3 regions of the Fictibacillus marinisediminis genome follow, and region 2 is predicted to be linked to each of the others. Evidence: predicted binding sites of a transcription regulator. Region 2 holds the regulator's gene; each other region holds the start of a gene.
What was found. Region 2 encodes CtsR, which represses protease genes until heat stress. Its sites were predicted from a motif close to ATGGTCAATAAAGGTCAAACA; they were not measured.
Positions count from the first base shown of each region.

Region 1: a site for CtsR is predicted at 7,079-7,099, ahead of clpP (ATP-dependent Clp endopeptidase proteolytic subunit ClpP). Genes of this name have one in related genera too.
Region 3: a site for CtsR is predicted at 8,597-8,617, ahead of LCY76_RS05220 (ATP-dependent Clp protease ATP-binding subunit). Genes of this name have one in related genera too.

Region 1 covers NZ_JAIWJX010000002.1:3,442,918-3,453,413, forward strand. The annotation lists gene tpiA (triose-phosphate isomerase) at 1-549, opposite strand, end outside; gene LCY76_RS18375 (phosphoglycerate kinase) at 648-1,832, opposite strand; gene gap (type I glyceraldehyde-3-phosphate dehydrogenase) at 2,067-3,074, opposite strand; gene LCY76_RS18385 (sugar-binding transcriptional regulator) at 3,157-4,179, opposite strand; gene LCY76_RS18390 (glutaredoxin family protein) at 4,350-4,649, opposite strand; gene rpoN (RNA polymerase factor sigma-54) at 4,791-6,107, opposite strand; gene cspD (cold-shock protein CspD) at 6,259-6,459, opposite strand; gene yvfG (protein YvfG) at 6,729-6,941, shown strand; gene clpP (ATP-dependent Clp endopeptidase proteolytic subunit ClpP) at 7,154-7,753, shown strand; gene LCY76_RS18415 (HPr family phosphocarrier protein) at 8,183-8,440, opposite strand; gene whiA (DNA-binding protein WhiA) at 8,480-9,424, opposite strand; gene LCY76_RS18425 (gluconeogenesis factor YvcK family protein) at 9,514-10,458, opposite strand; gene rapZ (RNase adapter RapZ) at 10,459-10,496, opposite strand, start outside.
Region 2 covers NZ_JAIWJX010000002.1:101,431-111,926, forward strand. The annotation lists rRNA gene LCY76_RS00605 (23S ribosomal RNA) at 1-296, shown strand, start outside; rRNA gene rrf (5S ribosomal RNA) at 360-475, shown strand; rRNA gene rrf (5S ribosomal RNA) at 1,119-1,237, shown strand; gene LCY76_RS00620 (CtsR family transcriptional regulator) at 1,769-2,239, shown strand; gene mcsA (protein-arginine kinase activator protein McsA) at 2,276-2,812, shown strand; gene mcsB (protein-arginine kinase McsB) at 2,816-3,883, shown strand; gene clpC (ATP-dependent Clp protease ATP-binding subunit) at 3,909-6,341, shown strand; gene radA (DNA repair protein RadA) at 6,563-7,939, shown strand; gene disA (DNA integrity scanning diadenylate cyclase DisA) at 7,943-9,016, shown strand; gene LCY76_RS00650 (PIN/TRAM domain-containing protein) at 9,100-10,191, shown strand; gene ispD (2-C-methyl-D-erythritol 4-phosphate cytidylyltransferase) at 10,256-10,496, shown strand, end outside.
Region 3 covers NZ_JAIWJX010000002.1:933,519-944,014, forward strand. The annotation lists gene LCY76_RS05165 (DEAD/DEAH box helicase) at 1-665, shown strand, start outside; gene LCY76_RS05170 (group I truncated hemoglobin) at 711-1,070, opposite strand; gene LCY76_RS05175 (sigmaY antisigma factor component) at 1,134-1,340, opposite strand; gene LCY76_RS05180 (YxlC family protein) at 1,330-1,656, opposite strand; gene sigY (RNA polymerase sigma factor SigY) at 1,628-2,173, opposite strand; gene LCY76_RS05190 (SDR family NAD(P)-dependent oxidoreductase) at 2,358-3,128, shown strand; gene LCY76_RS05195 (HU family DNA-binding protein) at 3,511-3,789, shown strand; gene LCY76_RS05200 (PAS domain-containing sensor histidine kinase) at 3,963-5,813, shown strand; gene LCY76_RS05205 (hypothetical protein) at 5,861-6,136, shown strand; gene LCY76_RS05210 (FAD-binding oxidoreductase) at 6,407-7,783, opposite strand; gene LCY76_RS05215 (BsuPI-related putative proteinase inhibitor) at 7,915-8,427, shown strand; gene LCY76_RS05220 (ATP-dependent Clp protease ATP-binding subunit) at 8,696-10,496, shown strand, end outside.

The sequences.
Region 1 (10,496 bases), 3.3 Mb from region 2:
GGCATCTTCAGAGGAAGCTGTTTTTCCCGTACCAATCGCCCAAACTGGCTCATAGGCAACAACAGTACGTTTAACTTGTTCTTCGGAAAGACCTTGAAGTCCTTTTTCCGTTTGTGTTTTTACAACGTCTTTTGTTTGATCTGCTTCACGCTGTTCAAGTGTTTCACCGACACAAACGATTGGAGTTAATCCGTGGTTGAAAGCAGCATGCGTTTTTTGGTTAACGAGCTCATCTGTTTCACCAAAGTACTCGCGGCGCTCGGAGTGTCCAAGAACAACATAGCCAACACCAAGGTCCTTCAGCATAACAGGGCTGATTTCACCTGTGAAAGCTCCATTATCCTCAAAGTGCATGTTCTGTGCACCTACACCGAGGTCTGTTCCCTTAGATGCGTTTACGAGTGCGTCCAAGAATAAAGCTGGTGCACAAACAACAGAATCTACTGTATCTGCAGCAGGGATCAATCCTTTCACTTCTTCAACAAAAGATTTTGCTTCAGAAAGGGTTTTATTCATTTTCCAGTTTCCTGCAATAATTGGTTTTCGCATGTTTTTCACCTTCCTAAGAACATACAGCTTCCCCATAAAGTTCAGGGGACTTCACGGAAAGCTGTACTGCTCTTCGTCGATTTCTTTTCAAACGAGTTTTACTTGTCGTTTAATGCTGTAACGCTAGGAAGCTCTTTGCCTTCCATGAATTCAAGTGAAGCACCGCCGCCTGTTGAGATGTGGCTCATTTTGTCTGCATAGCCAAATTTCTCAACTGCAGCTGCTGAGTCACCGCCGCCGATTACACTGTATGTATCTTTGGCTTCAGCAAGTGCTTCTGCAACAGAACGGGTTCCTTTAGAGAATGCTTCCATTTCGAAAACACCCATCGGACCGTTCCATATTACAAGTTTCGATTTCTGAATGGTATTTCGGTACTTTTCAATCGTTTTAGAACCGATATCAAGTCCTTCCCAGTCAGACGGGATGGCATCGATGCCCACAACCTTCGTGTTTGCATCGTTTGAGAAGTCATCAGCAACAAGAATATCTTCAGGAATGAGGAAGTTTACTCCCTTTTCCTTCGCTTTTTCCATGAAGCCTTTAGCTGTTTCAATCTTATCTTCTTCCAATAAAGATTTACCTACATCGTGGCCTAAAGCTTTGATGAACGTGTAGCCAAGCCCTCCGCCGATGATCATGTTGTCCACTTTATCTAGCAGATTATTGATCACGTCGATTTTGTCTTTAACTTTGGCACCGCCAATGATAGCAGTGAAAGGGCGGTCAGGATTGGATAGAGCTTTTCCAAGCACATCAAGTTCTTTTTCCATCAGGAATCCCGCAACAGCTGGAAGATGTTTTGCAGCGCCTTCAGTAGATGCGTGCGCACGGTGGGCTGCACCGAATGCATCGTTCACATACACATCAGCGAGTTCAGCAAATTTCTGTGCTAATTCAGGATCATTTTTTTCTTCTCCAGGATAAAAGCGGACGTTCTCAAGAAGAATGACGCCTCCGTTGTCAAGGCTTGACAGCGCACTCTTCACTTCTTCGCCGTATGCTTCGTCCGTTTTTACAACTTCTTTGCCAAGGAGATCGCTTAAGCGCTGTGCCACTGGGGTCAAGCGAAGCTCTTCGACCACTTGGCCTTTCGGGCGTCCGAGATGGCTCGCCAATAAAACTTTGGCACCTTGCTCTGTTAAGTATTGAATCGTTGGGAGTGCCGCACGGATTCGAGTATCGTCGGTAATTTTCCCATTTTCCATCGGAACGTTAAAGTCAACGCGGCAGAAGACCACTTTTCCATTAACATCGATGTCACGAACTGTTTTCTTGTTCATAAGTATAACCTCCTGACAGTCTTAATAGAGAAGAAAAGAATCCCTTTTACACACCCTAGTTTAACCTAAAATGCGCAGGTGAAAACGGGAAGTTCGGAACTGTGCCCGTCTTCCGTAAATCTTAAGTTTAAAAGATAAGCTTTTAGCAACATGCAACTGCTAAGAGTTCCTTACAAGGGAAAGAGGGTAAGGGCATCTTTCATCCCTTCCCCTCTACTTTAAATCTCTCTATTATTAAAGTCCTTTTTTAGCAATAAAGTCAATAAGATCTACAACACGGCTGGAGTATCCAGTTTCGTTGTCGTACCAAGAGATCACTTTAACCATGTTGCCTTCCATAACCATTGTAGAAAGACCGTCAACTGTAGAAGAGTTAGTATTGCCGTTATAGTCAGTAGAAACAAGCGGCTCATCGCTGTAGCCAAGAATGCCTTTTAATGGCCCTTCAGCTGCTTCTTTCAATGCTGCATTGATTTCTTCTGCAGAAACTTCTTTGTCGAGTTCAGCAACAAGGTCTACTAATGATACATTTGGAGTCGGAACACGCATTGCCATACCGTTTAGTTTACCTTTTAGTTCAGGAAGTACTAGAGAAACAGCTTTTGCAGCACCAGTTGTTGTAGGAATGATGTTTTCTGCAGCAGCACGTGCACGACGGTAGTCTTTATGCGGAAGATCAAGGATTTGCTGATCATTTGTGTATGAGTGAACAGTTGTCATCATACCGCGTTTGATACCGAATTTTTCGTTAAGTACTTTAGCGAAAGGAGCTAGGCAGTTTGTTGTACAAGAAGCGTTAGAAATTACATCGTGGCTTCCAGCATCGTATTTGTCTTCGTTGACACCCATTACTACAGTGATATCTTCGTCACTTGCAGGAGCAGAGATGATAACTTTTTTAGCGCCAGCTTCTAAGTGTTTAGCAGCGTCAGCACGTTTTGTGAAACGTCCAGTAGATTCAACAACTACTTCTACACCAAGGTCTCCCCATCCTAACTGAGCAGGGTCACGCTCAGCCAATACTTTGATTTCTTTGCCGTTTACGATCAGCGCATTTTCGCCGACTTCAACAGTCGCATCAAGCTTTCCGTGTACAGTGTCATGCTTCAATAGGAAAGCAAGCATGTTTGCGTCTGTTAAATCATTAACAGCCACCACTTCTACGTTAGGGTTGTTTAGCGCTGCACGAAATACGTTACGGCCAATACGACCGAATCCATTAATACCAACTTTAGTTGCCATTTAAAATGACCTCCTTATAATTAGAAAGAAAAATATAGTTAAAGGGAAAACCCTTTATTCACAAAACAAGTTACATAGTCTTTCACAAGCTTGCAAGAAGTTTGTTTGCTGCCCCTTCATCGGTGATCAGCACCTTTTTGGGGCCATGCTTCATGAATGCCGCGATCGCTTCCGCTTTCGAAGCACCACCTGCAACAGCCATGATGAAATCACTATTTTTCAGGTCATTCAATTGAAGACCGATCGTTCGAACACGATGCACTACTTCTCCATGATGATCGAAGTAATAGCCGAAAGCCTCCGCTACCGCTTTTTCGTGTTCGAGTTTTTCCAGCACAGCAGAAGAAGAATTCCTTCTGTTGGCCATTGTTTTAGCATCGCCAATTCCATGGATGACTATACTTGCTGAACGGATCAGCTCCATGACTTCTTTTACCCCGGGTTCCTCAATCAGTGAAAGATAAGTTTCCTTACTGAGCTGATCCGGTAAATGAAGCAGACGATACTCACCTCGTGCTTTTACAGCCATCGTTGAACAGATGGTGTTTGCCTGATTTTCTACCTTTTCGCCAAGACCGCCTCTGGCTGGGACAAACAGAAGGTCTTGGTCCTTGTTTCCAGGAGTCATCATTTCAGCAACAGCAGCGATGGTTGTTCCGCCGGTCACTGCAATGACATTATTGCCTGTTAACTCCTGTTTCAACCTCATTACTGCCGCCTTGCCCATTTCACTTTTAATCCAAGGATCTTCATCACTGTCACCAGGAACGATAATCACTTCAGACAGGTTTAAGTTTTCCCTTAACTTCATTTCTAAAACGCGAAGTCCAGCGAGTTCATTCATCAAAACTTCCAGCCGTTCAAGGACATCTAATCCATCGGGAGTAAGCGACATACCGCCAGGCAGGATGGAAAGCAGCCCCTGGTCTTTCAAAAAGCTGACCTCTGCACGGAGAACCCTTTCCGTCATATTGAGGTTAATGGCAAGGCTTCGTCTGCCGATGGGTTCATGAAAGCGAACAATTTTAAGTATGCTGTATCGTTTTCTCATTACCTCCAGAAGATCAGGCAAAAGCTTCTTCTGTATTTCTATCAAATCGTTCATCATGCATTCCCCTTGTCTTTTTGTACGGCAGAACATAAGAGGAGTCCAATACTTCTAGGGACATTCACCGTCCCTGTTAGCCATTTTACGTCCCAATGATGCTATAAAAAAATGACTATGTTTAAGTCTCCTTCATTCTAACAAAACATGTGACAACATTTCAACAAAAATTACTTATTAATTGTAAGTAAACGCTTTCTTAATGATTCCTTATGAATCTGCCCGTACTGAATCTCTTCATCCGCTACCGTAATCACTGGGATCATCAGCCCATATTTTTCGATAAGTTCATCTGACCGGTAAATATCAACTTTTTGGATCTTCATCGGAATTTCCTCTTGAAGCTCCTCTAATATAGTATGCGCTTTGTCGCAGAGAGGACAATGGTGTTTTGTATAAAATGTGATCGAAAGTGGACTCATACTCAACATTCCCTTTTCATCTTTTTTTATTCGTACTCTTGTTATCATTATATATTAAAAACAAAGCACCTGGCTTAGTAAGAAAAGCGCAGGTGCCCGATTAGGTCCGACAAGCGCTGGAACTATTGCCCCGAAACACTTTTTTTGTGTTGAAGGGTAAGAGTGGAGCATCGCTTCTGCGGTCGTATGTCAGGAATATCTTTTCCGCTTGGAAGAGGAAGCGATGTTCAGCTCCTCTCTGTACTTGGCGACCGTACGCCTTGAGATGCTCAAGCCTTTTTCGCTGGCAAGCATTTCGGCAATCGCCTGATCAGACAGCGGCTTTGCTTTATCCTCTGCTTCAATTACTTTTCTTATGGCAAGCTTGGCGGTTTGGGCAGAAGCGTTCTCTCCATTTACCGTTTCAATTTTTGCTGTAAAAAAATATTTCAGTTCAAATGCGCCTTTCGGTGTTTGAATGACCTTGTTTTTAACGGCCCGGCTGACTGTTGATTCGTGCATGCCGATCCGTTCAGCTACTTCCCTTAAGGTAATCGGAACGAGATGTTCAGGGCCCCTTTTTAAAAAGTTCTGCTGAACTGAGACGATCTCTTTGGCGATCATGATGAGCGTGTTCTTTCTTTGTTCAAGGCTCTTCTGCAGCCATTGAAGCTTTTGATAATGTTCCTGCAAGTACTGTGCAGCACCGCTGGCCTTTGATTTTAATAAATGAGCATAGCTTTCATTCAGCTGCACTTTGGGCGTGAAATGATCGTTGATGGCGAGTTTGTACGTTCCATTATCTTCAATGACGGAAAGGTCTGGATACAGGTATCCCAGTTCACTGTGGCTGGACAATTTTTGCCCCGGCTTCGGATCAAGAGTCAGAATAAAGTCGGCAGCCTGTTCGACAGCCTGTACATTCGTTCCAAGGGCAGCAGCAATCTGCTTAATTTTTCGGTCTGCGAGCTGATCAAGGTGAGTATCAGCGATAAGGTAGGACAGATCATCCTCCATGCCAAGCGATTTCAATTGCAGTAGAAGACATTCCCTAAGGTTACGGGCTCCAATGCCTGCCGGCTCCAGCTGATGAAGCCAATCTATGGCTTCTTCATATCTTTCAGTGCTGATTCCGAAACGCTGTTTAATTTCATCTTCCGTTATATCCAGATATCCGGCCTGGTCTATATTTAAGATGAGATAGCGGACAACAGCTGCAATCTCATCTGATGCAGGTATGGCTAACGCTTGATGAAGCAGGCGGTCGTGCATGGTTTCTTCAGCAGGCTGCATCATCCCGATCACATCCGCATCTTGCATTGTTTTACTTTTTTGAAGCGCTTTCTTTTTATCGTTATTAAAAAAGGCTGGCGAATCCGCCAACTCAATGAGAGGATTTTCTACCGCTTGTTCTTGTAAAAATTGAGAAAGTTCATAGCAAGGATATTGCAGGATGGCAATGGCCTGGCGAAGCTCTGCAGTCATGACAAGACTTAAATTTTGTTGTTGAAATAATCCCAGCTCCATTATAAATCCCTCCTGTTACTATGATACTATAGAATGTCAGCAGGCAACACTGAAAAAGATTTGAAGTTCCTTCCATCAGGTTAACACTGCTGGAGTTTGCGATTTTTGGGCACAAAAAAAAAGGACCATTACTGGCCCTTTTATCACGCTATTAAAGTTTAGTAACGTTAGCAGCTTGAGGTCCGCGAGCACCATCAACGATTTCAAAAGATACTTCTTGACCTTCGTCTAAAGATTTGAAACCTTCAGATTGGATAGCAGAAAAGTGTACGAATACATCGTCTCCACCTTCAACTTCGATGAAACCGAATCCTTTTTCTGCGTTGAACCATTTTACTTTCCCGTTTTGCATGGGTATATCCTCCTGTCGGCGCGTTAAAGCGCTTTAAAAATTGGAACCATGTGACAATGCTACAAAAACTAAAAGAAAACACATATTGTTTACATCCAGTCATAATAACACGTATATGGTCAGCACAACTATATCATGGTAATTTCCAATTGTCAAAACAAGGCGCTTAATTTATTTGGTGCCAATCACCAAGAATAATTTTCTGTTTTGGTGCCTGGCACCGGAATCTGATACTATATAAACAGTTGAAACGAAGGAGTGCTGCAACCATGGCTGAACAATTTTCAGTGGCTTTTTTTGAAGAAAATTTCAAACAATACATCGAACGGAACAAGGATGTGTTTACGAAATCGCACGCAATGAATGCCTATTACCGATCCATTGTCGGAACCCTCATCAATGACCATCTCAACAAAAACGCAGAAATCGTCCGCCGGATCCGAAATCTCGAAACAGCTTATACAAATGTAAAGAATAGCTAATCCTCTTTAACTATAAAACTTTTGACGTGCCCTACGTTTAAAACCTGGTGACGCGGGAATGATGATGATAGTCTAAACATATTGTTAAATAAAGGATTGTGAAGCCTCTACATAGAATTATCAACAAAGAAGCTTTTCGTTTGACCTTTTTTGACCTTTTTTGTATGATGTCAGTAACACACGAAAAACACACCATAAAAGGAGGATTATTCATGAATTTAATTCCTACAGTTATTGAACAAACGAACCGTGGTGAACGTGCATATGATATTTACTCTCGTCTGTTAAAAGACCGTATTATCATGCTTGGAAGCGGAATTGATGACAATGTATCCAACTCTATCGTAGCTCAGCTGCTCTTTCTTGCTGCCGAGGACCCTGAAAAGGATATCTCCCTATACATAAACAGTCCTGGCGGATCCATCACAGCAGGTATGGCGATTTATGATACGATGAACTTCATCAAGCCTAACGTTTCCACGATCTGCATCGGTATGGCGGCTTCCATGGGAGCATTCTTGCTTGCAGCCGGTGAAAAAGGAAAACGCTATGTACTTCCAAACTCTGAGGTTATGATTCACCAGCCTCTAGGCGGAACACGCGGACAGGCAACAGACATTGAAATTCATGCTCGCCGTATCATTCAAATGCGCGAACAGCTTAACAAAATTCTTTCTGAAAAAACAGGCCAGCCTCTTGAAGTGATCGAGCGCGATACAGACCGTGACAACTTCATGCTAGCTGAGGATGCTGTAAAATACGGACTTGTTGACCGTGTCATCTCTTCCGTAGAAGATCCTAAAAACATTTAATGAAATGAAAACAAGAAAGCCGCTCATCTTTTTACGAGCGGCTTTTATTTTGGGGAGATGATCATGAACCTATATAATATCCTCGTTTCCATCGGAGTCATCGTCATCGTAATTTTAATATTGGCGATGTTCGCCCGGACAAAACGGTAAAGCTTCTTCGGTCCGGGCTTTCAAGCAGAGGGATATAGTTTAAAAAATATGAGTTTGGCTAGTATTTCTTATATTTCGGCCAGTAAATCCGAGTTTTGGATTGTAAATATCATTTCCAGCCAGTATTTCTCCGTTTTGGCCAGTAACCGGCAATCTGCGAACCCGACATGCGGTAAAACACCCCATAACAAAAAAAACAGGGCAAAAGCTCTTCGATGATGATAGTATCATATCGAACCCGCTTTTGCCCTTTTACTTCTTCTATTTTCTTCAAGAAACCTAGTTCTGCTCCGTAATGAAGGCTTCAAGCCCCTTGATCGCTTCTTCTTCATCATGTCCGCTTACAGAAATGGTAATATCGACGCCAGATCCGATGGCTAGGCTCATGATTCCCATAATACTTTTTGCGTTGACTCTTTTTCCGTCTTTTTCTACAAATACTTCAGAGTTGTAACGGTTCGCTTCCTGCACAAATAAGGCAGCCGGACGAGCTTGCAATCCGGTTTTCAACTGAACAGTTACCTTCTTCTCGATCATTGCTGTTCCTCCTTTTAAAGATTAGTGTGTAATTATGTTTTATTTCGAAATGGGTTGTCCTAACCGAATTTTGTTAGCGATTTCATCAATTTTCCGAAGCCTGTGGTTGACGCCCGATTTGCTTACTGCGCCTGAAGAAACCATCTCACCTAGCTCTTTAAGCGTAATTTCCTGATGGGCAACGCGGAGTTCAGCGATCTCGCGGAGTTTGTCAGGAAGAACTTCGAGACCAACCTGGTTTTCAATAAATTTGATATTCTCGACCTGCCTCATTGCTGCACCCACTGTTTTGTTCAAATTGGCGGTTTCGCAGTTTACGAGGCGGTTGACGGAGTTTCTCATATCCTTCAAGATCCTGACGTCCTCAAAATAGAGCATAGCGTTGTGCGCTCCAATTAAAGTAAGGAACTCAGATATCTTTTCCCCGTCTTTCAAATAAATAATGTATCCTTTTTTGCGTTCGAGCATTTTTGCCTTTAGATCAAAGGTGTTCATCAGCTCGCACAGGGCTGCTGTATGTTCCTCATACATTGAAAAAATCTCAAGATGGTAACTCGTTTCCGGATGATTGATAGATCCTCCGGCAAGAAAAGCACCTCGCATGTATGATCGGCGGCAGCAGGAATTCTTTTGAATGTTTTCTGCGATCCCCCGGTTGAACGTGAAGGTTTCATCTATGATATTTAAATCCTCCAGAAGAGCTCTTGCTTCCTGAGTGAGCCTGACGATGTACACGTTGTTTTTCTTCAGCCTCATTTTTTTCCGGACCAGGAGTTCCACATGAAAGGAATACACTCTCTTGATCAATGTATAGATAAGCCGGGCAATGGCGGCATTCTCAGTTGGAATATCCAGCACGATCTGGCGGTTCGAAAAAGAGATGGAACCATTCATTCGGATCAGCGCTGCCAATTCCGCCTTTGCACAGCAATCTTTCATCTCCAGTTGGGTCAGTTCTTTTTTTGTTTCTGCCGCAAAAGACATCTTTTTCACCCCTCTTCTATCCACTACGGTAACGTGAGGGTTGGATAGCTGTTATTCAGCCTTCAATTTCTGAAAAAACTACTCCTTTATCACAGTAATGAAAGAAGCAGTTCAGATACACGTTTCGCATCATGGCGCACTAAAGTGCCATATTGAATTATATTATCACTAATGATCTTAAAACCAAAAGATTTTAAACGATCCATATCCCAGGTAACCTGTTCGGCTCCCTCTTCGCGATAGAGTTCCAAAAATTCTTCAGGAATAATTTCATTGTTAACGATCACGACATCAACGATTTTATCGCCCACGTGATCAATCAGTGCCTGAACATGGTCACTTGCTGAAAAGTGGTTCGTTTCCCCTTTTTGAGTCATGGCGTTACAAACATAAACTCTAGGCACCGTTGACTTGAGAACAGCGTCCCGAATACCGCCAACCAATAAATTGGGCAGGATGCTCGTATAGAGACTTCCGGGTCCCACAACAATCAGGTCAGCCTCATTGATCGCGTTTACGCTGGCCTCTAATGGTTCGATATGGTCAGGCGTAAGAAACACACGCTTAATTCGTTTATTGCGGAGAGGAATTTTGGACTCCCCGGTAATAAATGAACCATCTTCATATTCTGCGTTTAAGATGACGCTTTTATTAGCCGCAGGCAGCACTTGCCCTCGGACATTCAGCACCTTGCTCAATTCCCTGATCCCCATGACAAAATCCCCGGTGATGTCATGCATGGCAGCCAGCAGCAAATTCCCCAGGGAATGGCCGGTAATCCCGTCACCTGTCGTAAAACGGTGCTGAAAAAGCCGTTCCACCAGAGGTTCAACCTCAGAGAGTGCAGCAAGGACGTTGCGCACGTCTCCCGGTGGTGGCATATCGTAATCTTTTCGGAGGCGGCCAGAGCTGCCTCCATCATCAGCAACGGTAACGATCGCCGTAATGTCTACGGGAAAGCTCTTTAAGCCTCTGAGAAGAACGGAAAGCCCGGTGCCTCCTCCCAGAACGACTATTTTAGATATAGGTTTCATTTAAGACTTATCCTTTCCCATGTCACGATGGCTGCTCA
Region 2 (10,496 bases):
TCGGTCCCTATCCGTCGCGGGCGCAGGAAATTTGAGAGGAGCTGTCCTTAGTACGAGAGGACCGGGATGGACACACCGCTGGTGTACCAGTTGTTCCGCCAGGGGCATAGCTGGGTAGCTACGTGTGGACGGGATAAGTGCTGAAAGCATCTAAGCATGAAGCCCCCCTCAAGATGAGATTTCCCATCACGTTAAGTGAGTAAGACCCCTTAGAGATGATGAGGTTGATAGGTCTGGTGTGGAAGCGTGGTGACACGTGGAGCTGACAGATACTAATCGGTCGAGGGCTTATCCTTAAAATAATCAGAAGTTTGGATGAAGAAGTTATCTAGTTTTGAGGGAATATACCTCAAAATATGTCTGGTGGCGATAGCGAAGAGGTCACACCCGTTCCCATACCGAACACGGAAGTTAAGCTCTTCAGCGCCGATGGTAGTTGGGGGCTTCCCCCTGTAAGAGTAGGACGTTGCCGGGCACGAACGAAGCACTGCTGGAAAGATTCCAGCAGTGCTTTTTTGTCTGTTCTTTTTTATGACAATGATGGGTTTGGCATGTAAAGGGTGAAAAGTCGCACGTAAAGTCTCCATTCCCGCATGTAATCCCTTCAAAGTCGCACGTAAAAGGGCCGAAGCCGCATGTAAACCGTACAAACCCGCAAGTAACGATCCCGAATCAACAAAGTAGAACCTTCAAACCTTATCCATTAGCCACAAAACACGAAAGAATAAAGCCAATACAAACTAATTACTTGTTCTATATTTCATAAAACCATCGAGGGATCAACCCATAAGTATGAAAATGACGTGATATGCAAGTAAATCTTGTCGAATCGCAAGTAACGGCTGTGAAATCGCAAGTAAACGCTGCCGAACCGCAAGTAAACAAGCCAACGCCGCAAGTAATCCCACCAAATCCGCAAGTAACGATCCCGAACCAACAAAGTAGAACCTTCAAAACCTTATCCATTAGCCGCAAAAAGATGATTTTCAAAGAGAATACGAAAGAATGAAGCCTATACAAGCTAATTACTTGTTCTATTTTTCATTAAACCATCGAGGGATCAACCAAATGAGGTGGTCTGCATCTCGCTGCTTAGGGCGTGCTCGGAGCAAAGGAAATTCGGTGGTTAGCTATAGCGAAGAGGTCACATCCTTTCCCATACCGAACACGGAAGTTTACTCTTAAGCGCCGATGGTAGTTGGGGGCTTGCCCCTGTATAAGTAGGACGTTGCCGGGCACGAATGAAGCACTGTTGGATTATCCAGCGGTGCTTTTTTGTCTGTTCTTTTTTATGACAATGATGGGTTTGGCATGTAAAGGGTGAAAAGTCGCACGTAAAGTCTCCATTCCCGCATGTAAAACCTTCAAAGTCGCACGTAAAAAGGCCAAAGCCGGATGTAAACCGTACAAACCCGCAAGTAACACTCCCAAATCACCCAAGGCAGACCGTCTGGATCACTCTTATTTCGCCCGCAGCCCTCCAATCGCTCTCATTAGTCCCTTTTTCAACAAAACCTAAAAACCGCACAAAACTTTTGAAATCTAAAACTTCCTTGAGCCCAGGCTCTGTAAAGTGTTGTTTGTTTTCGACACAGAAAAGTCCTCAATTGTTACGATTAATCCCAAAAATATCGGGTAATACTGTGATAGAAACAGATAGTCCCCCAATCATGCGAAAAGTATACATTAGTTGCATAAACCCTGAAAAAGCGTCTATAATATGATTGTATAGTCAAAGATAGTCAAAGTCAGAGGGGAGGGGAGCAGGTTGAAAAACATCTCAGACATCATTGAAGCATATTTAAAGCAGGTCATCGCGGGATCAAATGAGACGTTCATTGAAATCAAGCGTACGGATATTGCTGAAAAGTTCCAGTGTGTCCCTTCCCAAATTAATTATGTTATCAACACCCGTTTTACGGTGGAAAAAGGCTTTGTTGTAGAGAGTAAACGGGGCGGCGGGGGATACATTCGAATCATTAAAGTCAAAACAGAGAATTACGTCGACCTTATTGATCAGCTGCTGCTTCTTATCAATGATCGTATTTCACAAGGAAACGCGGAGAATGTTATTTTGCGGTTGCTTGATGAGCAGATCGTATCCGAACGCGAGGCGAGGATTATGCTAAGCGTGACAGATCGCTCTGTTTTACACGTGTTAGACCTTCCTGAACGTGATCAGCTACGAGCCGAATTATTAAAAGCAATGATTCGGACATTAAAATTTAGAACCAGATAACGATGTATCACATTTATTAATAGGGAGGGGAAAAAAATGTTCTGCCAGGAATGTCATGAGCGGCCTGCCACTTTACACTTTACGAAGATTGTAAACGGCAAGAAAACAGAATTCCATATTTGTGAGCATTGTGCAAAAGAAAAAGGAGAATTCCTTCCGGGGTCGAATACTTTCTCTATTCATCAGCTGCTCTCTGGATTGCTTTATGGAGATCCTTCCATTTCGGGAACGGCTTCTTCAGGACTTTCTCAACAGTCGGTCCTCGCTTGCCCTCAGTGCGGCATGACCTACAATCAGTTTGCCAAATCCGGCAGATTTGGCTGCAGCCATTGCTACGAAGTTTTTGATTCGAAGCTGGACCCTATTTTAAAGAGGGTGCATGGCGGGAATACAAGACATGCCGGGAAAATTCCGAAACGGATTGGCAGCGGGCTTCAAGAAAAACGCGAATTGGAAAAATTAAAGCAAGCGATGCAGCAGTATATCTTAAATGAGGAATTTGAGAAAGCGGCAGAGACCCGTGATCAAATTCGGCTTTTGGAAAAGCAAAAGCACCGGGAAAAGGGGGAATAGAGCATGTCACTTGAACATTTTATAAGTGAAGCTATCAGTCCCTGGATGAAAAAAGAAGGACCTGATTCAGATATTGTGTTAAGCAGCAGAATCCGGCTGGCCCGAAATCTCGAAAAGTATAATTTTCCAGATCTGGCTTCCAAGGAGGAATCTGAGGCTGTTATTCAGACATTAGCGGGGGCTTGTAAGGAAAAAAGCTGCGGGAATTTCGGAGAGTTTGAAATTCTTCATCTCGACCAGCTAAAATCTCTCGCAAAAAGGGTATTGGTAGAGAAGCACTTAATCAGCCCTCATCTTGCAGAACAATCAAAGTTTGGTGCAGTGATGCTTAATCATGATGAGTCTGTGAGCATCATGGTCAATGAAGAAGACCATCTCCGGATCCAGTGCCTTTTTTCGGGTTTCCAGCTGAATGAGGCTTTAACCCTCGCAGCTGAATTGGATGACTGGATCGAACAAAAGGTGGATTATGCGTTTGATGAGGAACGAGGCTACTTGACCAGCTGCCCGACGAATGTTGGAACAGGATTGCGTGCTTCCGTTATGATGCATCTGCCAGCTCTGGTCTTAACGAAACAAATCAGCCGTATTATACCGGCCATCAACCAGCTGGGTCTCGTAGTCCGTGGGATATATGGGGAAGGAACGGAAGCTCAGGGCAATGTTTTTCAAATCTCCAACCAGATAACCCTTGGAAAATCAGAAGAAGATATTGTGGAGGATTTGCGGGGTGTGGTCCTTCAGCTTATTCAGCAAGAGAGAACTGCAAGAAAAACTCTGCAGGACGGTTTAAAAATCCAGCTTGAAGACCGGATCTTCAGGTCGTATGGAGTTCTGGCGAACAGCCGGATCATCCAATCGAAGGAAGCTGCACAGTGCCTATCCGACGTCAGGCTGGGAATAGACCTTGGGATTGTTGAAGGAATTTCCCGATCCATATTAAATGAATTAATGATACTTACACAACCGGGCTTTTTGCAGCAATATGCCAATGAAATGTTGAATCCTGATGAGCGTGATATCCGTAGGGCAACGCTAATAAGGGAAAGAATCAAACTTGAAGAAGCTTAAAATTTGAATGGGAGTGTGAATGATTATGATGTTTGGTCGATTTACAGAACGAGCTCAAAAGGTACTTGCGCTGGCACAGGAAGAAGCAATCCGTTTAGGCCATAATAATGTTGGCACCGAGCACATTCTGCTTGGCTTGATCCGTGAGGGTGAAGGAATTGCCGCTAAGGCGCTTCACGTTCTTGGTCTTGGACCTGAAAAGATCCAAAAAGAAGTAGAAACCTTAATTGGACGCGGCCAGGAATCCGTGCAAACCATCCATTACACTCCAAGAGCAAAAAAGGTTATTGAACTATCCATGGATGAAGCCCGTAAATTGGGACACTCATACGTGGGCACGGAGCACATCCTCCTGGGACTGATCCGTGAAGGTGAAGGAGTGGCAGCCCGTGTACTGAATAATCTCGGAGTGAGCTTGAATAAAGCGCGCCAGCAGGTGCTTCAGCTTCTTGGAAGCAATGAGGCATCATCCAATCACCGGGGTTCTTCTACGAATGCGAACACACCGACACTTGACAGCCTTGCAAGAGATCTGACGGCGATTGCTAAGGATGGAAGTCTTGATCCAGTCATCGGCCGTTCAAAAGAGATTCAAAGGGTCATTGAGGTACTGAGCCGCAGAACAAAGAACAACCCAGTCCTCATCGGTGAGCCGGGTGTTGGTAAAACGGCGATTGCAGAAGGTCTTGCTCAGCAGATCATCAATAATGAAGTTCCGGAAACGCTTCGTGATAAAAGGGTCATGACACTCGATATGGGAACGGTCGTTGCCGGTACCAAGTATCGCGGTGAATTTGAAGACCGTCTCAAGAAAGTCATGGATGAGATCCGCCAGGCGGGGAACATCATTCTATTTATCGATGAGCTGCACACATTGATTGGAGCAGGCGGTGCAGAAGGCGCCATCGATGCATCGAATATTCTTAAACCTGCCCTTGCCCGCGGTGAGCTTCAATGTATCGGAGCGACCACACTGGATGAGTACCGAAAGTATATTGAAAAGGATGCAGCGCTTGAACGCCGCTTCCAGCCAATCACAGTAAATGAGCCGACAAAAGATGAAAGTACACAGATTTTACAAGGTCTCCGCGACCGTTATGAAGCGCATCACCGTGTCACCATTACAGATGATGCCATTGAAGCAGCCGTAACGCTGTCTGACCGTTACATTTCTGATCGCTTCCTACCGGATAAAGCGATTGACCTGATCGACGAGGCAGCTTCTAAAGTGAGACTGCGTTCCTATACTGCACCGCCAAACCTAAAAGAGCTTGAACTGAAGCTTGAAGAAGTTCGCAAGGAGAAAGATGCTGCTGTTCAAAGCCAGGAGTTTGAAAAAGCAGCTTCCTTAAGAGATACTGAGCAGCGTCTTCGCGAGGAACTTGAGAAAACGAAGAACGTATGGAAAGAGAAGCAAGGTCAGGAGAATACAGAGGTAACGCCGGAAGATATCGCGCAGGTTGTCTCCAGCTGGACCGGTGTTCCAGTCTCCAAACTGGCTGAAGAAGAAACGGAACGCCTGTTGAAGCTGGAAGATATTCTTCATAACCGTGTCATCGGGCAAAATGAAGCGGTTCAGTCCATCTCAAAAGCCATTCGCAGAGCCCGTGCCGGCTTGAAAGATCCGAAGCGTCCGATCGGTTCGTTCATCTTCTTGGGACCTACTGGAGTAGGTAAAACCGAGCTGGCCCGTGCGGTAGCCGAATCCCTGTTCGGTGATGAGGATGCGATCATCCGCATTGATATGTCTGAGTACATGGAGAAACATACGACTTCACGACTAGTTGGTTCACCTCCAGGCTATGTTGGACACGAGGAAGGCGGACAGCTGACAGAAAAAGTAAGACGCAAGCCATACTCTGTTATCCTGCTTGACGAGATCGAAAAAGCGCATCCTGAAGTGTTCAACATTCTGCTTCAAGTGCTTGAAGACGGACGACTGACAGATTCGAAAGGGCGTACAGTAGACTTCCGCAACACCGTCGTCATCATGACATCCAACGTTGGAGCCAGCACGCTCAAGCGCAACAGCTCTCTAGGGTTTACGGTTCACACGGAAGATCAGCAGTATAATGACATGAAAACGAAAGTGATGGCTGAGCTGAAAAAAGCCTTCCGTCCAGAGTTTTTAAACCGTATTGATGAGATTATTGTCTTCCATGCCCTTGAAAAGACACATCTCAAACAGATCGTTACACTTATGGCCGATTCACTTATCAAACGTTTGAAAGATCAGGGCATCGAGATCGAAATCACTGAAGCGGCACTCGATAAGATCACCGATGAAGGCTATGATCCGGAGTACGGAGCGCGTCCATTGCGCAGAGCCCTTCAGCGTAAGATTGAGGACCGCCTGTCAGAAGAACTGCTAAGAGGAAACATCAGCAAAGGAAACACCGTCAAAATTGATGTGGATAATAATGACTTTGTTGTTGAGACCGTCGGTGCTACATCGTAAATGATGGGATTTTGTCCAATTGTATAGAAATAAATACAAAAACCCGGGAGGCAGTCACGTCTTCCGGGTTTTTGTCGAATCATTTTCTGTATTTTATCTAAATTCCAAATGCCCCCATTGGAAAGAGAGCCTGCTTTTTTGTTAAGATAAAGACAGCAAGATTAAAAAAAGAGAGAATGGTCCAGCTGCTCCATAGCAGTCTGGAAATAGAGGAGAAATAGATGGCCAAAAACAAGTCTGTTTTTATGTGCCAGGAATGTGGGTATGAATCACCGAAATGGATGGGAAAATGCCCGGGATGCAACAAATGGAACACGATGGTGGAAGAAGTCATCAAGCGTGATACCCAGACAAGAGGCCTGACAACTTCTTCGGCTTCAGGCACCCAGCAAAAGCCCCAATCCATAGTTGATATAAAAAGTGAACAGGAGCCGCGCATCAACACTCATACGATTGAGCTGAACCGGGTGCTCGGCGGAGGAATTGTTCCTGGTTCATTGGTGCTCGTGGGAGGAGATCCTGGAATCGGGAAGTCCACCCTTCTGCTGCAAACCTCGGCAAAACTGGCCCAGCACGGGCAAAAAGTGCTTTATATTTCAGGTGAAGAATCAGTAAAACAGACGAAACTCCGGTCTGACCGGCTGAATATATCGGCAGGAGATCTTTTTGTCCTGGCTGAAACTGACCTTGATCTTATTGAAAAAGCCGTAACAGAAATCAATCCGTCGGTCGTCATCATCGACTCCATACAGACGGTGTACCGTCCGGAGGTTACAAGTGCCCCGGGAAGTGTCTCCCAGGTCCGGGAGTGCACGTCCCATTTTATGAGGATTGCCAAGACGAAAGGGATTGCTATTTTTATCGTCGGACACGTAACAAAGGAAGGTGCGATTGCCGGACCGAGAATGCTTGAGCATATGGTGGATGCGGTGCTTTACTTTGAAGGCGAGCGGCATCACACGTACAGAATCTTGCGTGCAGTCAAAAACCGCTTTGGATCAACCAATGAGATCGGCGTGTTTGAGATGAAGGAGCTTGGGCTGTCAGAGGTCCTCAATCCTTCTGAAATTTTTCTTGAGGAGCGTTCAAAAGGAGTAGCCGGATCGACTGTTGTTGCTTCTTTGGAAGGAACAAGGCCCATGCTTGTAGAAATACAGGCATTAGTGTCTCCTACAAGTTTTGGAAATCCGAGAAGGATGGCAACAGGCATCGATCATAACCGAGTCTCATTGCTTATGGCGGTCCTTGAAAAAAGGGTGGGCCTCCTGCTTCAGAATCAGGACGCCTATTTAAACGTCGCCGGCGGTGTGCGTCTGGATGAACCAGCTGTTGATTTGGCCGTTGCTGTAAGCATAGCATCGAGCTTTCGGGATGCTCCTACCCGGCCGACAGATGTCATGATCGGGGAAGTCGGCCTGACAGGAGAAGTGCGCCGGGTTTCAAGAATCGACCAGCGGATTCATGAAGCTGCAAAACTTGGTTTCGAAAGGGCGATTATCCCGGATAAAAACCTCGGGGGATGGACAATCCCTAAAGGAATTGAAGTGATTGGTGTGTCTACTGTTGAAGAGGCATTGCACTATACTTTGGGAGGATAAGGTATGGATCATATACTAAGAGAAGCAATCATCAGCAACATGCTCCAGCTCGTTGCGCCAGGAACACCCCTCAGAGAGGGTATAGACAATGTACTCCGCGCCAATACTGGCGGCCTCATTGTTGTCGGCTATAATGATAAAGTTACACAGCTTGTTGACGGAGGATTCTCCATCAACTGTAAATATTCCCCGGCATCTCTTTATGAGCTCGCTAAGATGGATGGAGCCATCATCCTGAGTGAAGATGCCTCTCGCATCCTATATGCCAATACGCAATTGGTGCCTGACACGTCTATACCGTCTACCGAAACCGGAATCCGGCACAGGACTGCTGAGCGTGTAGCCCGGCAGACCGGAAATCTTGTTATATCGATATCTCAGAGACGTAATGTCATCACACTCTATCAAGGTGTGATCCGCTATTCATTGAAAGACATCGGCGTCATTTTAACAAAAGCAAACCAGGCCATCCAGACCCTCGAAAAGTACAAGGTTGTGTTCGACCAGAGCGTAACAAACCTTGGTGCTCTTGAATTTGAGGAGCTTGTGACATTCCAGGAGGTCTCCCAAGTCATCCACCGTATTGAAATGGTTCTAAGAATAAAGAGCGAAATCATAAAATATGTTAATGAATTGGGTGTAGAGGGAAGATTAATACGGATGCAGATGGAAGAACTTGTATCTAACATAGAAGATGAGGCAGTTCTTTTAATCAAAGATTATGTAAAAGACAGAAAACATGACCCGGCACACATTCTCCGTCAGCTCAAAAAGCTCTCCAGCGACGAGCTGTTTGATGAAAATGTCATCGTGAAACTGCTGGGACACTCCCCTTCTTCCAATGTGCAGGATGAAACCGTTCATCCGCGTGGCTACCGCATCCTTTCAAAGATTCCAAGGCTGCCGACGCTCATTGTGGAAAATTTAATCGGAACATTCGACAGTCTTCCGAGTATTTTGCGAGCTTCTATCAAAGAGCTGGATGAAGTAGAGGGCATCGGAGAAATCCGTGCCAAGAAAATTAAAGAAGGCCTGAAACGGATTCAGGAGCAGCTTTTTGTAGACAGGCATATATAAATGGGTAATTTTTATGGAAATTATCAAAAGAGCACGTTTCAAAACAGACAATCTGTAAATAATGGTTAAGGGAGGTGAAATGCATGCTTAAAAGATTTGTACAGCTGTTTTTTGTTGTTGTTGGTGGCATGCTTGGTTTTATCTATGTCCCTGACATTATCCGTATTCTCAATTTGGGTGATCTGCCGTCAGAATTGACTTCATCTTATGCGGGCGCCGTCTTAGGGGCACTTATATTCTTTTTATCTACGTTTTGGGTGACTGATTATATAGTTGGGCTGATCCGGTGGGTGGAAGAAACCGTCGTAAAAGCTCCGGTCACTGATGTTCTTTTTGGAACGATGGGACTTATATTCGGACTTATAGTTGCTTTTTTTGTACAACTTCCTCTTAATAACATCAATATTGTGGTGTTCAGTTCGGTTCTGCCCATATTTTTAACGTTGTTATTGGGCTACCTCGGTTTCCAGGTTGGTTTTAAAAAGCGGGATGAGCTGATTAATCTGTTCTCCATTAACCGCTCAGGAAAAGAACGGAAAAGGGATACGGAAGAAGAAAAGCTTAAAGGAAAATATAAGATTCTAGATACGAGCGTCATCATTGACGGAAGAATCGCGGATATCTGCCAGACCGGTTTCCTTGAAGGCCCGCTGATTATTCCTCGCTTTGTGCTGGAAGAACTACAGCATATTGCCGACTCGTCCGATGTATTGAAACGGAATAGAGGAAGGCGCGGACTTGATATTCTGAACCGCATCCAAAAGGAACTCTCCATCAAAGTGGAGATCTACGAAGGTGACTTTGAAGAAGTGAGTGAAGTGGACAGCAAATTGGTGAAACTCGCCCAGCTTCTGTCCGGCATCGTTGTAACGAATGATTTTAATTTAAACAAAGTATGCGAGCTTCAAAATGTGTTAGTATTGAACATAAATGACCTTGCCAACGCGGTGAAACCAGTCGTATTGCCTGGTGAAGAATTGATCGTGCAGGTGATAAAAGACGGCAAGGAGCATAACCAGGGTGTCGGCTATCTTGATGATGGAACGATGATCGTGGTGGAAGAAGGCCGAAACTATATTGGTAAGACCATCGATGTCCTCGTGACGAGCGTACTGCAGACTTCTGCGGGACGGATGATTTTTGCCAAGCCGAAACTTCTGGAGAAAGCTTTATAATTAACGAGCTTACAAGAGAGCCAAGGTTTTCTCTGTACGCGGTATAGTGTGGTGGAGAAGGTTGTTGGAATATAGCGTAGTCATTCCTGCTGCAGGACAGGGAAAAAGGATGAATGCAGGAAAGAACAAACAATGGATCGAACTGAACGGCAGACCGCTCATTGCTCATACACTTTCAGTATTTGAGCAAGATCCGTGGTGCCGGGAAATCATCCTGGCTGTGAATCGGTTAGAACAGGCTCAATTTCAAGAATTGGCCGAAAATGGGCGTTTTCAAAAGATTGCCCGGATTGTTGAAGGCGGGG
Region 3 (10,496 bases), 830 kb from region 2:
AGCTTGAGCAAGAAGGCGGCATGAAGAGAAGAGGGCTGATTTTAGCTTTATTAGGCAAGCTGAAGCAGGTTTGTGACCATCCGGTTCTATATCTGAAGGAAGAAAAGAAGAACAGGCTCGAGGAGCGATCGAATAAATTTTCGAAGCTGGTGGAACTCTTGGAAGCCATAAGAGAAAAGGGCGAAAGGTGTTTGATCTTTACGCAGTTTTTATTTATGGGCAATCTGATTCAGGACTATATCGCAAACCGCTGGAACGAAGAAGTGCTCTTTTTGCACGGAGGAGTGCCTAAGGTTAAACGCGATGAAATGATTGAAAAGTTTCAGGATGGGAAGCACAGTGTGTTCGTGCTGTCCTTGAAAGCTGGGGGGACAGGGTTAAATCTTACAGAAGCAAACCATGTGATCCATTTTGACCGCTGGTGGAATCCGGCTGTAGAAAACCAGGCGACAGACCGTGCCCACCGAATCGGGCAAAAACGGTTTGTGACCGTTCATAAGATGATCACGCTCGGTACGCTTGAAGAGCGGATTGATGAAATGCTTGAAAGCAAAAAAGAGCTTAGCGAAAAAGTCATCACGAGTGAAAACTGGATTACAGAGCTTTCTACTCAGGAACTCAGAGAGCTTTTTGTCCTGCGGAAGGAATGGGTAGAAAAAGAGTAAAAAAAGAGGAGCAGACTCAGGATAGAGCAGCTCCTCTTTTTTTTATTATTTATAAAGTATGTCATCTCTTAGTGTATTGACGTGATCCACTGCTGTTTCAATATCTTGTTCGGGCACGTTAAACTCCTGAAGCGCTTCCTTTAAGTGAAGAACAATGGCGTCGAAATGCTCAGGCTGGAGATTCATGCCTTCATGTACCTTTGCCATCGATTTTCCGGAATACTGACCAGGTCCGCCCAAAGCGAAACTCAAGAACTTGGTTTGATGTTTCCTCTGTTTTTCCATATCGGTATTTTCGAAAAAATAATTCACACTCGAATCGGCCAAAACTTTATCATAAAAACGCTCAACCACTTTTCCTATGGAATCTTTGCCACCCAATTTTTCGTAAAGTGATGTCTGCAATGATATCTCCTCCTTATGTTACCATTTTCCCTACAAGAGGACAGACATAAACGCTAAGAAGATTTATGGTTTGGACCTGAACACTTTTCTTGCGAATATGAGGTAAAAGAGAAGAGGAAACGGACATTGGATCAATCCCCATAGAGACCAGAACCAATAACGGTAGCCGCGTTTCCTTCCGTCCAGAAACAGCCATGTGCTCTGGCAAAGAAGAATGATGACAACGAGAATTAGTGTCCAAAGCGGCTGGCCGTGTATGTTATGTGTCATTCCATTCACCTTCTTTTCTATGATGTTTATAAAGAAACAGAATAGCCCCAATCAGTACGGGAGCCTGAAGGATGACGAAAACAGAAGGGAGCCGAATAAGCATAGCAGCTACGCAGAACAGAACTGCAGCAGCTATCACTCCAAACAGGGCAAGCTCTTTAGCGAGCTGTCTTTTATTTCTGCTGGTTTCCTCAGCTACCATTTGTTCAAAAAAGGCAAGGTCTGGCACACTGACTTCTTCATATTTTTCAATCTGTGAGAGGCTTTCCTTGAGCTTATCTTCAAGGTTATTTGCTGAGTCTGAATTCTCCTTCACTTTCACCTAACTCCTTTCTAATGAATCTTAACCCGGTATGAACCCGAGATTTCACCGTTCCGGCGGGAATATTCAGCATTTTCCCGATCTCGTCGTACGTATAACCGTAATAATGCTTTAGGATTAAGGGGATTCTTGTTTCTTCGTTTAAAAGGCTTACGGTATCTAGCACTTCATTCCATTCTTCATTGATGAAAACGGCTTTCCATTTCAGGTTTCGGGATTCCTGTTCGCGCTCTTGATACTTCTGCTCGGTTTTCTTGCGTCTGAACTGGTCGATGTATAGATGGGATGCGATGGAAATGAGCCAGGAAGAAAATTTGGATTTTCCCTCGTATAACCCAATCTTTTGAATGCATTTAAGCATGGTCTCCTGTACAAGGTCTTCTGCTGTTGAACGGTTCATCGTTATTTTCAGTACATAATGAAACAAAATAGAATAATTTTGCTGCAGCAAGAGAGAAAGAGAATGCTGGTCGCCATTTTTTGCTTTTTTGACTAAATCTTTTTCTTCCATCTTTATGGTGTCCTCCTTGCGACCTGATTCATGAATCAATAGTAATACGTTTCGTGAAGGTAAATCGTTCATTCTGTTAAAAAATATCCTTTATTAATGGATAAAAGAGGGATACTTTGTTACGTTAGAAATATTCTGGTATCTGGCGAGTCTTTTTACAATTTAACTGAGAGGAAGATTGATCATGTATTTACCGTCTTTTTCGTTGGAAGGAAAAACAGCATTGATCACTGGAGCAGGGCGGGGAATCGGCAGGGCACTGGCCATTGGTTTTGCGGAAGCTGGAGCGGATGTTGTACTGATCTCCCGAACTCGATCAGATCTTGATGAAGTTGCCGGCTCTATCGAGAAACTTGGGAGAAAGGCATATGGCTTTACAGTAGATGTGACAGAAAAGGAAGAAATTCAATCATTATATGATTCTCTTACATCACGCCAAATTCCTTTACATATTCTAGTCAATAATGCCGGTATGAATATTAGAAGCAAAGCGCTGGAAGTTTCTGAAGAGGAATGGGAGAAGATCATGAACACCAACCTTCGTTCAGCCTTCTATTTTTCCCAGGAAGCCGCTAAACTTATGAAATCTCAAGGGAACGGGCGAATCATCAACATTTCCTCTGTAGCAGGGCATGTTGCGTTAAGAACGGGAGTCGTATATGCTTCGACGAAAGCGGCGATGATCCAAATGACGAAAAACCTTGCACTGGAATGGGGCCCTTACGGAATCAATGTGAACTCAATCGGTCCCTGGTATTTCAGAACACCGTTAACAGCAGAACTGCTTGCAGATGAAAACTATTTGAATGACATTCTATCCCGCACTCCACTGAACAGAGTGGGAGAACTGGCCGAATTAGTCGGTCCTGCCGTTTTTCTGTCTTCAGACGCTGGTTCCTATTGTACAGGACAAACTCTTTTTGTAGACGGCGGAATGACCGTGTATGGATTCTAGAGAGAACAATTAAACGCTGCATGAAAGGAGCTGCCAGAAAGTCATAAACTGACCTTCTGGCAGCTCCTTTGTTTGAAAAACATCTTCAGTGACAAGTTGAATGTAGTGGAAGGTGCGAGACTCCTGCGGGACGAGCGTGACAGGTGAAACCCGCAGGCGCAAGCGCCGAGGGGTTCAGCGCACGCCCCGCGGAAAGCGAGCAGCCTGGAACGGAAATCAACGTCTGCCAAATAGACATCCTGTTTCTATGCTTGCTAACGGCTTATCGTACAGCTCCTTTTTGTGTTTGAAAAAATGGCTGTCAGATGTATAAAAAGTGAGAAAGCGTTAATAATGGTAGCAAATGCAATATATTAAATTACTTTTTAGGAGGATTTTTTTCATGAGAAAACAAGACTTAGTTGACGCAGTAAAATCTGCAACAAACATGAATAAAAAAGAATCAACCCTTGCGGTGGAAGCTGTTCTTGAATCGATTACCAATGCATTAAGGCAGGGTGAGAGCGTCCAGCTGATTGGATTTGGAACCTTTGAAACTCGCAACCGCAACGCCCGTAAAGGGCGCAACCCTCTAACAGGGGAAGAAATCATGATCGCCGCAAGCAGTGTACCTGCATTTAAACCAGGAAAATCACTGAAAGAAGCCGTTAAAGCAGTATAAACTGAAAAGCCCCGGATCATGGGGCTTTTTTTTGTTGAACAAAATTTTTCCCCATGCCTATTATTGTCTCTATTTGTCGGTAAATTCTTGAAGGAAAACCTTACTCCATTATCTAATATAAAAGGGATTGAGACACAATACGACAGAATGATAGTTGAGGGTGTGGACTGAAAATGATGCTAACCAAAGATGAACTTCTTCCGAGACTTGGTGTTTTCAAAAAATTAATTGATGTTTTGCCTGAATTTATATGCTTGAAAAATAGAGAAGGCCATTGGATAGAGGCTAATGAATTTGCGCTCCAGGTATTTGGAGTGGACCGCTGTAAGTATAAAGGAAAGGCCCTTGATGAACAGAACTCCTGGTGTAATGCAGGGATGATCGAGCGGTCAAATGAAACAGACAATAAGGCTTGGGAAACAGGACATCCGATAAAAATTCAAGAAGAAGTGCAGCAAAAAGACGGATCGTATATTTATCTTGAATTAATCAAACAAGCTACTTTTGACGAAGAAGGGAATCCTTTGTTTTTGTTTGTGACAGGAAGGGACATCACCCAGCATAAAGAAAAGGAAGAAGAGCTGAGTGTCGCGCTCGAACTTTTGGAATCTGTACTCGAAGGCACGACTGACGCCATCTTAATTGTCGATACAAAAGAAAATCTGATCAAGGTCAACCATGCCTTTGAGAACATGTTCGGCTGGGAAGAGCATGACCTTCTAACCGATGAAATCGATTCGCACATTATCATACCGGATGAATTCAAAGCTGAATCTAAAAGTATTATGGGCCTTCTTGCCGAAGGAAGTACGGTTCCTTCCTTTGAAACCCAGAGAGTCCGGCGTGATGGATTAAAGATTGATGTATCCATATCGTTTTCTGCGATCCGCAACATGCAGGGCAGAGTCATCGGTTTCTGTTTGATTTACCGTGATATTTCAGCACAAAAAAAGGCAGAGCGGGCTCTCCGTGAGAGTGAAGCGAAGTACCGTGTCATTGCAGAGCATTCTAAAGATTTAATCGCCGTAGCCAATCCTAATGGGGAACTGATCTATAGTTCACCTTCCCATGAAGCCATCCTCGGATTCTCTAGTAACTTAGATGAAATAAATAGAATTCTTTTTTCAAGGATTCATCCGGATGATTGGGAATTTCTTAGAGCTGCCTTTGCGAAGGCCAAAATGAAAAAAAAACCTTTTACCTTTGAATGTCGCCTGATGCATCAAAATGGAGATTGGCTGGTCATGGAGACTAATGCGGTTCCGGTACTTAACGAATGGAACGAGATAGAGAGCTTCGTAACGATCGCTCGGGATATTACAGCAACGAAGGAAACTGAGGAATTGATAAGAAAGTCGGAGAAGCTTTCTGTTCTGGGGGAGCTGGCGGCAGGAGTCGCCCATGAAATACGGAACCCCCTTACATCCTTAATCGGCTTTGCCCAGCTTTTAAAGGAAACAGATGAAGAGATGAAAACTAAATATGTTACAATTATGCTGACGGAATTAAAACGAATTAATGACATTGTCGGGGAGCTTATGCTAGTGGCCAAGCCGCAAGCCGTCCATTTCGAATACAGTTCATTAGAAGATATGCTTCAATCTGTGATCCGCCTCCTGGACACACAAGCCATTATTAAAAACATACAGATTCAATTAAAAGTGGATAAAGAAATTCCTTCTATTTATTGTGTGGAAAATCAGCTGAAGCAGTTATTTATCAATCTGTTAAAGAATTCCATTGAAGCCATGGATCAAGGTGGAATCATCACGCTTGCTGTCATAATGAAAAAAGGAAGCGTAGTGATTAAGATTGAAGACCAGGGTTCGGGCATACCGAAAAACAGGCTTGGAAAATTGGGAGAACCTTTTTATACGACGAAAGAAAAGGGAACAGGGCTTGGTCTGATGGTATGCTATAAAATTGTAAAAGAACATTACGGTAACATTTCTTTTGAGAGTGAAGAGAATAAAGGAACAACTGTTCAAGTGAAATTGCCCATCTATCCATTTTCAGTCGTTTAGAAATCGGCACCCGGGACATACTGATTCTAAAAAGGCAGGATGATGAGATGTCCCCCTACCGAATTTTTTTCGTATACAGGATGAATGATCTTCGCTATCTGCATGTACACGGGATGGATATGGTAAATAAAAAGCTGTTTACTGTTCTGCTGTACTCACCGGATGATTCCATTGATCTTACTCTGAATACACAGCATTTGCCGCAGGAACTTCTGGAGACGCTGTCCAACGAAAAGGAAAACATTGATGGAGGCAGCTACGATCTTGCTCATTGGCAGCCGATGCAGTGGAATCAAGATTTAAATGCATTAAAAACGAACTAGACCAGCTAAAATAGAGCTGGTTTTTTTCATAGATGTGACCAATTTTCTTCTTCTTCCTATTACTACTAAACGGCTTGTATTATCCCCTAAAAAAAGAACCCTCTCAGATGAGAGGGTTCTTTAAGTACTATCTTCTTCTTTTCATAAACAGAACGATAAGGATGACTACGAGTACAAGGATGATTAGAGTTTTCATGGATTATTAGTCCTTTCTAAGGTAAGTTTGTACTTTATTATTACCCTGTCCGGATTCTCCTTAATCTGCTGTTTTTAAAATAAAACTTTCCCCGGGTTTAAAATATGGCGGGGGTCGAACTGTTCTTTGATCATTTTCATCAATGGCAGGGTGTCGGCATGTTCCTGCTGCAAATATTTCATCTTACCGATACCGATTCCATGTTCACCGGTACAGCTTCCTTTTTTAGAAAGGGCATACTCGACAATCATCTCATTAATACGATTGGCTTTTTGTGTTTCTTCTTCGCTGCTCTTATCAAACATGAGAATAGAATGGAAATTCCCATCACCGACATGTCCGAGAACTCCGCCGTGCAGACCTTCCATTTCTATCAGTTCACGGGCGTAAACCACAGCGCCTGTTAATTCAGATAAGGGCACACACACATCTGTCAGCATCATCTCTCTTCCAGGAAACCCATGCTTAAATGCATAGGCAAGGTGATGTCTTGCTTCCCAAAGCTTTGCCTTCTTTATAGAATCTGTTTCGAATATCAGATCTTCAGATCCGTTAGCCGACAACAGTTCTTCAGCAAAGGTAACATCCTGCTGCATACCGGATGGGTTACCATGAAACTCCAGGAAAAGAGTGGGCTTTTCGGGATAGGAGGTTTCACTGTGCTGATTGACCTGCCTGATGGAATATTCATCAACAAGCTCTACACGGGCTAGTGAGTTTCCTGACGAAAGAAGAGATATTGCTCCATCTACCGCCGCTTTAACACTAGGGAAAACCGCTCTTCCAGCAACAGTAGCCTCAGGAATGCCATAGACTTTGAGTGTAAGTTCAGTAAACACACCTAACGTGCCTTCCGAACCGACAAAAAGACTTGTCAAATGATACCCGGATGATGATTTTGCGGCGAGCCCGCCTGTATGGATAATCGAGCCGTCTGCAAGGACGACTTCCAGATCTCTGACTTGAGGCCGCATGATTCCATACCGCACGCTAGTCGTACCGCTCGCGTTCGTTGCTGCCATCCCGCCTAACGTAGCATCTGCTCCAGGGTCAACAGGGAAAAACAAACCGTACTTTTTTAATGCCTGATTCAATTGTGTACGCGTTACCCCCGGCTGCACCCTGACTAGGAAATCCTCTTCACGCACTTCCAAGATCTTGTTCATGTTCTGGAAATTAATAGAGATGCCACCCTGCAGTGGAATGCAGTGACCTTCAAGACTTGAGCCTGCTCCAAAAGGAACAACAGGAATCTTGTGTTCGCTGGCGTATTGTAATATAGAAGAAACTTCGGAAGCTGAATCAGGAAAAACCACCACTTCCGGAAGTACAGGTGAATGATGGGACTCATCTTTGCTGTGCTGCTGAAGGATCGTCTCGTTGCTTGTTGCACGTTTTTCATCGGTAAGTTTTTTCATTTCTATAAGCAAATCTTCATGTAGTACTGGCATTTAAAAATCCTCCCTTGGGTGTATGTTGAATAATCTCTCTTAAGGGTACTTATAGATGTAGACATAAAAATCCTTTTTTTATTCTGGTAAAAAAACAAAAATCAGCCAAGACTATGTGTGAGGTGATTACATTGAAAAACTGGCTGCTTATATTGGGGTTTATCATCGTTTTAGCCGGATGCGGCACAACGGAAAAGAATGAGGCTAAGAAGGGAGAACCAGTAATGGGAGACGGAAACAAGCAGGAACAGAAAAAAGACGATCCTGAAAGAAACAATGGCGGAGGAATTGTTGCAGGCGCCATCGAGCCTAAACTTTCGATTCTCGAGCAAAAGGCTGGGAGCGCGCTATTGCGCTATGAACTGAAAAATCAGACAGAGCAAGTCAAAATATTTGAATTCACAAGCGGTAAGAAGTTTGACTACATTGTGAAAAATAAAGAGGGCAAAAAAGTTTATCAATACTCAGAGGACCACATGTTTACTCAAGCTCTTTCGAAGATCACTTTAAAACAAGGAGAAACCTATACACAGGACATCATGGTCAAAAATTTGCCTGCCGGAACATATACGATTGAAATCTGGCTCACGGCAACAAATGAGGATAACGATTACAGACAGAAGCAAACATTTGAGATTAAATAGTGAAAAGCCCGCTCATGCAGCGGGCTTTTTTTATTGGGTTGTGGTCTCGGATTCATAAAAAAAACAGATCATTTGATTTTCAGGAACAAGAAGTGTAAGGTACTAGAAACCAAAGGTGATGATACCCACTAAAAATAAGCAAATATAAATTATTTGAGCAAAAACCTTGAAAGTCAAAGAAGGTCAAAGTATAATAAATCCATAAGGTCAAAGATAGTCAAAGTCAGACAAGACAAATGACCTATTACAATGAAGGAGGAAATGCTTTATGCGATGTGAACAATGTAAAGTGAATCCTGCGACTATTCATATGAATGTTTCTTTTAATCAACACAAACAACAATTAACGCTTTGTACAGATTGCTACCATAAAGTAACACAATCCATGAACACTGCAGGAGGTATGAATCCTATGAATCAATTCTCATCCTTTGACGAATTCTTTAAACAAATGATGAGCAGCGGAATGAATTCAGGTATTTCCAGCGAGCAGCAGTCTCCTAAGACCCAGCAGGGTGGAGGAGGAGGATTCCTGGATCAATTCGGGCGCAATATCAGCCATGCTGCGAAAGCAGGCTTGGTCGACCCAGTGATCGGCAGGGAAGAAGAAATCAGCCGTGTCATTGAAATCTTGAATCGCCGAAATAAAAACAACCCTGTCCTCATCGGGGAACCAGGGGTAGGTAAAACAGCCATTGCAGAAGGTCTTGCATTAAAAATTGCAGAAGGCTCTGTTCCGGTTAAACTTTTATCTAAAGAAGTCTACTTGCTGGATGTGGCATCTCTTGTTGCTGATACAGGAATCCGCGGCCAGTTTGAAGAACGGATGAAGCAGCTGATCGCTGAACTTCAAAAACGCAAGAACGTCATTCTTTTCATTGATGAAATTCATCAGATTGTTGGTGCCGGTTCTGCGGAGGGATCTATGGATGCGGGTAACATTCTAAAACCTGCTTTAGCACGAGGAGAGCTTCAAGTTGTTGGGGCAACCACGCTGAAAGAATACCGCAAAATTGAAAAGGATGCCGCGCTTGAACGCCGTTTTCAACCAGTAATCGTTAATGAACCCACGCCAGAAAAAGCGTATGAAATCTTAAAAGGACTAGCTCCAAAGTATGAACAATATCATGAAGTAAGCTTTTCTGATGATGTTCTAAAAGCATGTGTAAATCTTTCTCACCGCTATATTCAAGACCGATTCCTTCCGGATAAAGCGATCGATCTCATGGATGAGGCAGGTTCAAAAATCAATCTGCTGCACTCAGGAAGTGAAACTTCTTCTATTGAAGAGCGATTAGAAGAAATTTCCAAGGGAAAAGAAAAAGCAGCATTGAGCGAAAATTATGAGCTTGCAGCCAAACTTCGCCAGGAAGAACTTCAGCTTCAGGAAAAACTGACCGAAAACGAAGCGAAAACGAAGGCAGAGGTTTCATTGGAGGATATTCAAAAAATCGTTGAACAGAAAACAGGAATCCCTGTAAGGAAGCTTCAAGCGGACGAACAGGCAAAAATGAAAGACCTTGCGAAAAGCTTATCCCAAAAAGTCATCGGACAAAAAGAAGCGGTGGATAAAGTATCAAAAGCCATCCGCCGAAGCCGTGCAGGCCTTAAGGCCAAAAGCCGTCCAATTGGATCCTTCTTGTTTGTCGGACCGACTGGGGTAGGTAAAACAGAGCTTACGAAGTCACTTGCAGAAGAACTGTTCGGTGATAAGGAAGCCATGATTCGCCTCGATATGAGTGAGTACATGGAAAAACATGCCGTGTCCAAGCTGATCGGTTCACCTCCAGGTTATGTCGGCCATGATGAAGCTGGACAGCTGACAGAACTGGTGCGCCGCAAGCCTTATAGCATCATCCTGCTCGATGAAATTGAAAAAGCCCATCCGGACGTCCAGCACATGTTCCTTCAAATTCTTGAAGACGGGCGTCTCACTGACAGCCAGGGCCGTACGGTAAGCTTTAAGGATACAGTCATTATCATGACGAGCAATGCAGGTTCTGGAATTAAACAAACGAAGAAATTAGGATTTACAAACGAGGTGGCTGAAGTTCAAAAAGAAACAAGCA